3 regions of the Halomonas sp. MS1 genome follow, and region 3 is predicted to be linked to each of the others. Evidence: predicted binding sites of a transcription regulator. Region 3 holds the regulator's gene; each other region holds the start of a gene.
The links. Region 3 encodes PhoB, which activates phosphate uptake and scavenging genes when phosphate is short. Its sites were predicted from a motif close to TGTCATANNNNTGTCANA; they were not measured.

Region 1 (3,287 bases), 840 kb from region 3:
GTTTCTGGCTTGCCGTCATTGTGGAAGTGGAAAACACGGGTATGTTCTAAAAAGCGCCCAATAATCGACCGCACGCGGATATTCTCTGAAACACCCTCGATACCGGGTTTCAAACAGCACATGCCGCGAATGATTAGGTCGCACTCTACGCCTGCTTGCGAGGCGCGATAAAGCGCTTTGATAAGCTTGGGCTCTGTTAACGAATTGCACTTAATAATGATATGCCCACGCTTACCTTTAAGCGCCACCTGAGCTTCACGGTCAATCATTTCGACTAAGCGCTCGTGAAGCGTAAAGGGGGCGTGGAGCAGGGTATCGATCTTGCGCGCGCGGCCCATGCCAGAAAGCTGCTGGAACACCTTATGCACGTCCGCGCATAGCGCTGTATTGGCAGTCAGCAAGCTGTAATCGGTATATAGTTTGGCGGTTTTAGAGTGGTAGTTGCCGGTACCTAAATGTGCGTAGTGGCGCAGCTCGCCCTTCTCACGTCGCACGATATGCAGCATTTTGGCGTGGGTTTTATAGGCCATGATGCCGTAAATCACGATGGCGCCGGCTTCTTGCAGGCGTGATGCTAACTGAAGATTGTCGGCCTCATCGAAACGCGCCCGCAGCTCGATAACAACGGTAACTTCTTTGCCTTGGCTAGCGGCATCGACCAGAGCACTCACTATCGTTGAGTCTGCGCCTGTACGGTACAGCGTCTGCTTGATTGCCAGTACGTCCGGATCGCGTGCAGCCTCGCGCAGTAAATCTTCGATAGGTGAAAAGGACTGGAACGGGTGGTGAAGCAGAATATCGCTTTTGGCAATAGCGCTAAACAGGCTGCCACCTTTTAATGCTTTTGGCACGCTAGGTGAGTAAGGGCGGTAGAGTAGCTCTGGTCGGTCGACATCGCCGAGAACCGCCATCATGCGGGTCAAATTTACCGGCCCTTGAACACGGTATAAATCGCTGCTTTCTAGCTCAAACTGGCGCAGCAAGAAACTGATCAAGTCATCTGGACAATTATCAGCGACTTCAAGGCGAACACCGCTGCCATAGCGGCGGGCTAATAGCTCGCCACGTAGCGCTGAGGCCAAGTCTGAGACCTCTTCTGGGTCGACGGTCATATCGGCATTGCGGGTCAGCCGGAACTGATAACAACCGCGCACACGCATGCCGGGGAAGAGTTCCTCTGCATGTGCGTGAATCATCGACGATAAGAAAATATACTCGGAGAAGCCTTCTGCACATAGCGCTTTAGGCAGCGCCATCAAACGAGGCAGTGAGCGGGGTGCTGGCAGTATTGCCATACCGCCAGCCCGGCCAAAGGCGTCCTTTCCCTCTAGCTCAACAATGAAGTTGAGGCTTTTATTAACCAAGCGCGGGAACGGGTGGGAAGGATCTAAGCCAATGGGGCTGATGACCGGCATGATCTCGTTATCAAAAAAATCTTTCACCCAGGCTTTTTGCTCGTCGGTCCACTGATCGCGACGACGAAAGCGTAATCCCTGAGCTTCCAGCGCGGGCAGCAGTGTTTCGTTCAATATTTGATATTGGCGGGCAATTTGCTGATGCGCGATATCCGAAATTTCTGCCAACACAGCCTTGGGTAAGCGGCCATCAGCGGCGGTGGTATCGTCGCCTAGTGCCATTTGGTGTTTAAGCCCAGCGACTCTTATCTCAAAAAACTCATCCATGTTGGATGAAAAGATCAGCAGAAACATCAGACGGTTAAGTAGCGGATGCGCATCGTCCAGGGCTTGTTCAAGCACCCGGATATTGAATTGCAGATGAGAAAGCTCGCGATTGAAGTAGAGCTGCGGATCGTCAAGATCCGCCTCCAAATGAGACTCTTTCGCGTGAACTCCGGTGGGGGTACGATTGATGCGCAATGGCAAAGCTTCTCCCTCGCCACTTACTGTCTCGTTTGCAGCGTTCGTTGACTCGCTAGAAAATACTGGCGTGGAATCTGCTGATTGATCGTCCATGGTTGCCCCCCCGGTGGTGGTTCATACTCATCATAGCGTGATAATTGCTGTTGATAGGAGTATGCCGGGAAAAGATGACAAACTAGTGTCACTGGTTTGTCATCTTTACGGACTGATCTACTAAACTAACGCTGCAATAAGCGTGCTGCTTCTAACGCAAAATAGGTTAAAATTCCATCAGCTCCTGCGCGCTTGAAGCACATCAGTGACTCAAGAATCACCGGTTCGGCCTCAAGCCAGCCGTTATCGAAAGCAGCGCGATGCATGGCGTATTCACCGCTGACTTGGTAAGCAAATGTCGGTACTTGGAGTTCGCTTTTTACACGGCGTACGATATCCAAGTAAGGCATACCGGGTTTCACCATCACCATATCGGCGCCTTCGGCGATATCCATAGCCACTTCATGCAGCGCTTCATCGCTATTGGCAGGATCCATCTGATAGGTGCGTTTATCTGCTTTGCCAAGGTTAGTGGCAGACCCGACTGCATCACGGAAGGGGCCGTAATACTTAGAGGCATACTTAGCGCTATACGCCATAATACGCACATTATGCAGGTGTTCTTGCTCTAACACTTGGCGGATGGCGCCGATGCGGCCATCCATCATATCGGAGGGGGCTACGACATCGGCGCCTGCTTCGGCGTGGGAGAGCGCTTGTTTGAGCAGCGTATCCACTGTGCGGTCATTTTGCACATAGCCGTGCTCATCAAGAATGCCGTCCTGTCCGTGGCTAGTATAGGGGTCAAGGGCGACATCGGTAATAATGCCAAGCTCTGGTAGCGCTTCTTTTAGCGCCCGCACACTACGCTGGACAAGACCGTTAGCGTTGTAAGCCTCTTCCGCTAACTCGCTTTTTTGCTCAGTATCGATAACGGGGAAGAGCGCCAGGGCAGGAATACCCAGCGCGTGGGCCTCACGTGCCTGCTCAATCAACAGGTCGATGGAAAGACGCTCAACACCGGGCATTGAGGCAATTGCTTCGCGTTGATTTTCGCCTTCCAGTACAAAAACCGGCAAAATTAAATCGCTGGGTGTTAGCGTCGACTCCTGCATTAAGCGACGGGAGAAATCGTCGCGACGCATACGGCGAAGTCGGGTGGCAGGGAAATGACGGGGAGCAGAGGTGTTCAACGGCTTTCTCCAAACAATCGCATAGTCAATCGAATAGTAGGTGCCTTAAAAGGCCTAACGTGAGTATATCAGTCCTGCACTGCAGCGAAAGCAGGCTTGTGATAGCTGGCTTGTAGTGGCTTTATAGACTGACTAAAGTGAGCCACTCAGCGACGCTAAGTGGCGACGATTTAACAGCGAT
Region 2 (3,287 bases), 940 kb from region 3:
CGATAATAAACAGGCGGCCGCCATCCACAGTGTTAGCGTCCAGCATTTTCTGCTCGAGTTGACCATCGGTGGACCAGGTGGCGAAATCATCGTCGTTCAGTACCCCCAGGCGTTGGTCATCAATCACCCATAGACCTTCCATTTTATCGTGGGGATAGTTGACTTCCGCCACCATATCCACCACCAGAGACTTGCTCACTGGCTCAATTCCAGCGCTGGCCAGAGCGCCCCACCCCTGCTCTAGAACCACTTCTTCCAAGGTTTTGCCTGCCAAGGTTAGCCCCAGTTCGGCATCCTGTTTCAGGTCGCCGTTGGCTGAGACCGCCTCAAGATTGGTGCCCGAGGTAAGGTCAATGCGATAAACCTGCTTCTGAGCATCCGGTGTCGCGGCCTCGACACCGTCGGGACCACCGCTTAGAAAACGGCCATCTCGTTCAAGCACCAAAAACTCAGTGGCGCTCAGCGCAACAAGCTCTGAGTTGGAATTCTGATTTTGCTCTTGGCGGTAGAGGTACTGTCCAGTCTCGCCCGAGTCCAGGTCCACTGTAACGATGCGGGTGATATCCAGGTCTTTCACCGTACTGCCCGGGTTGTACAGAGTGGACTGCATAATGCCTACCAGCGTTGTCTCATCCGGTGTGATAGCCAGCCCTTCCATACCTCGGTTGGCACGCCGATTGGCAAACTCTGCTGGCAGGTTCATCTCGACCCGGTCATCGTCGGCAAAGGGGTTGATTCGACCGATTTCACGACCTTCGGCATCGAAGTGGACCATGTGCGGACCGTACTCATCGCTAACCCAGAAGGTGCCGTCCGATAGCGCCACCAGCCCTTCGCCATCCAGACCATAATCATCCAAGCGGATCGGATTAGTAACTTCATTATAGGGCTGGCTATCGTCTACTAAGATCGGCTGGCCATTGGCATGGTAAGGGGTTTCACCTGTTCCACCGAGTGCCAAGCTGTTAGGCAGACCACTGATCTCGGTTCCATCGGGGCGCTTAAGCAGAATGGTAGCAACCTGTTCGATCACACCGTTCGCTTGAAGCTCAAACAGGCCGATACGGGGCGTATAGTCCGGTGTCGGAAATATTTTCCCCTTGCCATAGTCACCAACAAAATTGGCATTGGGGCCGCGGTCAGTCAATGCATAGAAGCGCGTTGAATCCGTGGGATGAGCCGTCATTGCCGACCCAAAGCCGCCATTACGTATCTCAAAAGCCTGCTGAGATTTGCCATCTAGTAGATCATCCCGTAATACGCTGTGGGGAAGAAACACACCAGCGGCGGGGAAGCTGTCGAACACGGAGGCATTGGTGTCATCAGCGTTAGCGTTAGCGTTATCAGCGCAGCCCACCAGCAGAGAGGACGTCAGTAAGGATGCCATAAAAAGCTTATGACGGTTCATTGGTTGATTTCCTTATTGAATACAGGTTGACGCCCGTTGGCGTCTCAGCCGCCTCCACAGGCACAATTTCCAGCGTGCCCCAGGGCAAGGCAAGTTACGAAAAGTCTAGTGGCAGGAATATCGAATGGGGGTGGCGCCGTCACAGCTGTCTAACTGAAACGCGCTCACACCGACAAGGTTCGATTTGTTATGGCATATCGCTATGTTCACGGCCACCACGATAATTTAGTGACAACCAATGACAGGTGAATGACATGTTAGTGACTAGCGGCACGGGGACAACTTGCGGGGCTAATAAGGAAAACGCCCTGGCTATTAACCAGGGCGTCTCCTCTATAGTAACGGCACGATGGAAGTGGTTACATTTTATTCGCTTTCAAACGGTGCTTCCCACGCGTTAAGCTCCGCGTCGCTCCAGCTTCCGTAACTGGCATTGGGGAAAACAATCCAGTCTTGACCAAAGCGCTCGGCGTGGTCGTTAACTAGGTCGCGCTGCTCTTCAAGACTTGCATCGACAAAATCACCCGAGAAGTCATGCAGCGTATCGCCCAACTGCATCACCAACGTATGACTGTCTTCGACGATAGCGCGACGCTCGGTCTTGGGTGGGCCAAGTAGCATGACGCGCTCGTCAGATACCTGGGGAAGCTCTAATGCTTCCATAGTGGCCAGCGTATCCGCTTTATTTTCTTGGTAGCGATCCGACACATAGTAGATCGACACACCTTGCTCATCGGCAAATTCGAGAAAGTCTTTCGCGCCTGGGATCAAACGTGGCTCGCCCTCGCGCTCCCAATGCAACCAAGTATCCCAAGTAGTGAAGTCGTGGCAGGCCTGCATATCGCGCACTAGCAAAGCGCTATTATCGATGAGCGTCTCATCCACATCGGTAATGATGGCCAAATCGGCACCCTCACCATGCGCCTCAATTTGTTTTTCCAAGCGATAGGTCGCCAGTTCAAAGCCTTGGCGCTGTAAAGCAGTTATTTCTGCGGATTGCTGTTGGTAACGAAGCCCCATGGCGTACTCAACTTGATCACAAGCGCTAGCGTCGTCGGCTACTGCGTTCCCTGATAAAGGAAGTAGCGCCAAGCTTGCAAATGCGGTTGCAGTGGCAGCGTTGCGGTATCGAGATATCGTCATTAAGCAATCTCCTGTCAGTGATGGTTATCAGGTTAAGAGGGGAATCCCACACCATCCATCATTATTAATTATCAATAATAAGCATAATCATCATAATTTATTTTTATTGATCATTCAAATAAGAAAGATAGCGCGCTAAATGAATAAGTTGATACGCATGCCTTGTTTAACGATTTTGTGGATTTTAGGTGATGGAGAGACAGGCGGACGACAGCAACCCCCTCGTGACTTGTCACCAGGAGGTTGCCAATACAGGCTAGAGAACGGTGTTAACTCGTAAACGGCGTAATATCGCCGCGCCCTTCCCGCACAATTTTGGGCGGCAGCTCGCGTAGGTCAATCACACTGGTGGGGTCAAGGTGGCAAGCACCGCCATCGATAATGGCATCAAGGTGTGACCCGAAGCGGTCGCGAATCTCCTCAGGATCGCTCATTGGCAGGGTATCTCCTACCGGAATCAAGGTGACGCTCATCAACGGCTCACCCAACGCATCAAGCAGCGCGTGGGTAATTTGGTGATCAGGCACACGCACGCCAATGGAGCGGCGCTTCGGGTGCAGCAACAGGCGCGGCACCTCTGTGGTGGCATCCAAAATAAAGGTGTATGGGCCAGGGGTATGAGCCTTCAGCAGCCGAAACACTGCGTTATCCACTTTCGCGTAAGTGCCAATCTCGGAAAGATCCGAACACATCAGCGTGAAATTGTGTTTATCGTCTAACGAGCGCAGCCATTTGA
Region 3 (3,287 bases):
TTGCAGACGATGTGCCAAAAAATCAAAAACTATATAAAAAAACCGATAAAACAAACACTTAGCAAATAAAAGATAATAGGAAGGGCGCTTAAAGCGTTTGCAGATCAAGCAGGGAAAGTGGTTAGAAATGGCACATGAGTATTATGTGACCATACTTGTATGACAAGCATGACACACCTATACATCACTTGTACTTAAACAGCATTGCGCGAGGCGGGCTCGCTTTTGACAACACGTGATGACGGAAAAACACAGCGAAAGAGGGCCCCTTCGCCAGGGCGAGATTCAATTTGTAACAATGCGTCATGTCTTAGTAGCACATGCTTTACAATCGCCAGACCAAGCCCGGTACCACCCGTTGCAGTACTACGCCCTTTATCAACGCGATAGAAACGCTCGGTTAAGCGTGGAATATGCACAGGGTCAATTCCCTCACCATCGTCGTCAACTTCAATACAAGCACTGCCATTCGGCAGGGTTTTCCAGCGAAGTGTTATCTGACTACCCTCTGGCGTATACCGCACAGCGTTAAACACTAGGTTTGAAATAGCGCTATGCAGTTCCTGCTCGCTGCCGATCAGACGGGCATCGCTTTCAAGCGCGACTTGAACACTGTGCTGTTGGTTAGAGAGCGCTAGCGCATCGCGGCGAATGGTGTCGAGCATTGGCCCTAACGCCAACGCATGATGATCCTCGCCACCTTGATCAATTTCTAACCGAGAGAGCAGTAGCAGATCATTGACTAAGTTTTGCATACGCTTCGTCTGCTCTTCCATCTGAGCAATACCTCGGCCCAAACGTGGTGGAAGTTGCTCTTTCAAGTCGCTGTAGGTTTCTAAATAACCCGTCAGTACCGTTAGCGGTGTGCGTAGTTCATGGGAAACATTGGCGACAAAGTCACGCCGCATCTGCTCTAAACGATGCAAGCGGGTAATATCTCGCGCCATTACCAAGCGCTCATCATCACCATAGAGAGTAATTTGATATTGAAGGATATGCCGTTCATCGATGGGCGACGTTAAGGTCAGCGGCTCACCGTATTTACGTGCATTAAAGTAGCTGATAAATCGCGGGTCACGAAGCAGATTGGTAATGTGCTGGCCACGGTCGTGGGCTGTTTGCAAGCCCAGCATTTCCGTCGCGGCACTGTTCCACCACTCCAGGTCGCCATGCCGATCTAGCATAACGACACTGTCACGCATCGCTTCGGATGATTCCTGAATACGTGCAAGGGTGGCACGTAAGCGATTCTGAGTAATCCGTTGGCTCTTTTGGTAGCGATACAAGCGATCAAAAAGCTCGCCCCACATGCCGCTCGCAGCAGGGGGTTCATCATGAGGGTGAAGCGTTAACCACTTAAAGAGCGCACGCAGTTGGCGCAGTTGATACACCAGACAAACGGCAAGACCTGCAGCAACGCCAAGACCTGGCATACCCAGCAACCACCCCAGACAAGCGCCCAAAGCGGCCAGCCACGCAATTCGCCATAGTTCTCGGCTCCACAGGCGCACCGTTACACCCGCGCGGAAAAACGGTACCCAGTGCCTCTCACCGTTTGAATGAGACTCTGGTGAGCTTCTCCTAGGGCCTTACGTAGACGTCGGATGTGAACATCTACCGTCCGCTCTTCAACGTATACGTTACCGCCCCACACTTGATCGAGCAGTTGGCTACGTGTATAGGCGCGCTCTTGGTGCGTCATGAAAAACTGCAGCAGACGGTACTCCGTCGGCCCCATTTCTAACGCCTTACCGTAAGCACTCACACGGTGGCTCACTGGGTCTAATAGCAAGCCATTAATTTCAATAGGATCTTCGACACCACGGGGGGTAGTACGTCGCAATACTGCTTTTAAGCGCGCCACCAGTTCGCGGGGAGAGAAAGGCTTGGTGATATAGTCATCCGCCCCAGCCTCAAGCCCTTGAATCTTGTTATCTTCTTCGCCTTTAGCGGTCAGCATAATGATAGGCACTTCGGCAGTGGCTTCTTCACGCTTTAAGCGCCTTGCAAGCTCAATACCACTGGTGCCCGGCATCATCCAATCCAGCAAAAGCAGATCTGGCTGGTGGTCAACCATCATCGCGTGGGCATCCTGGGCGTTATCCGCTTCAAGCACGCGATAGTCAGCCATTTCCAGCGCCACTGCGATCATCTCGCGAATAGGCGCCTCATCATCGACAATCAAAACGGTCTTGGCGGTCATTCCAGGGCCTCACGGTGTTCAATGAAAACTAATTTAAAAAATAGTTTAAAAAAACAGTTCAAAGACATGTCAGTGACGATAACACCATGACTCGATGACAATTTTATGACATAGAGGATATTTAGCCAGTTATTGGCCACCAACTTAGTGCAATACCTGCAAAAATTAACAAGCCTGACCAATGATTATTAAGAAATGCCTGGAAGCAGCGGTCGCGCTCACGGCCAGCGATTAAGCGTTGTTGATGGACAAACGTAGCGGCCATAGCGGCTAGCCCAAGCCAGAAAAAGCCACCTAAACCAACACGCCATCCTACCCAGGCAAGTAGTCCAAGTGCCGCCACTTGCAACACACCAATGATCAGACGATCAGCGCTACCAAACAGCACCGCGGTAGATTTGATGCCAATTTTTAGGTCATCGTCGCGGTCGACCATGGCGTATTGAGTATCGTAGGCAACGGTCCACAGCACGTTAGCGCTAAACAGTAGCCATGCTTCAAACGGTACATGACCCAATACCGCACCGAATGCCATGGGAATCGCCCAAGAGAACGCAGCCCCTAACACCACCTGAGGTAAATGGGTGTAGCGCTTCATAAACGGGTAAATGAACGCTAATACAACACCACCTATCGACAACAGCACCGTAAACCAATTGGTCAATAGCACTAAAATGAAAGCAGTGGCTACCAGCGCGATAAACAGCAGCTGCGCCTCGGTTTCACTGATACGACCAGTGGCTAGCGGACGATGTTTAGTACGCTTTACATGGCCATCGAAATGACGATCAGCGTAATCATTAACCACACAGCCCGCGGCGCGCATCACATAAACGCCAGCAATAAAGATCAGCAGAACATTCCGTCCAGGCACACCCTCTGCTGCTATCCACAATGCCCATAAGGTGGGCCACATCAATAGCCAAGTACCAATCGGGCGATCCAATCGCGTTAAATGTAAAAAATCAGCCACCCGAGCCCATCCCGTTGGCCTCAACAGAGAACGGTCCATGCTTACCTCTCAAAAAGAAAACGCTGGCGATAGCCTAGCGCGAAGACAGGGCAAGATCATCTGCCATGGTCG

Region 1: ppk1 (polyphosphate kinase 1) is a predicted target of PhoB. The motif match lies at 2,060-2,077, and genes of this name have one in related genera.
Region 2: NF683_RS11105 (esterase-like activity of phytase family protein) is a predicted target of PhoB. The motif match lies at 1,646-1,663, and genes of this name have one in related genera.

The regions. Positions count from the first base shown of each region.
Region 1 covers NZ_CP098926.1:664,137-667,423, reverse strand. The annotation lists gene ppk1 (polyphosphate kinase 1) at 1-1,973, opposite strand, end outside; gene hemB (porphobilinogen synthase) at 2,099-3,106, opposite strand.
Region 2 covers NZ_CP098926.1:2,435,924-2,439,210, reverse strand. The annotation lists gene NF683_RS11105 (esterase-like activity of phytase family protein) at 1-1,408, opposite strand, end outside; gene NF683_RS11100 (5'-nucleotidase, lipoprotein e(P4) family) at 1,775-2,551, opposite strand; gene NF683_RS11095 (L-threonylcarbamoyladenylate synthase) at 2,821-3,287, opposite strand, start outside.
Region 3 covers NZ_CP098926.1:1,499,981-1,503,267, forward strand. The annotation lists gene phoR (phosphate regulon sensor histidine kinase PhoR) at 195-1,511, opposite strand; gene phoB (phosphate regulon transcriptional regulator PhoB) at 1,514-2,203, opposite strand; gene ubiA (4-hydroxybenzoate octaprenyltransferase) at 2,325-3,215, opposite strand; gene NF683_RS06715 (chorismate--pyruvate lyase family protein) at 3,250-3,287, opposite strand, start outside.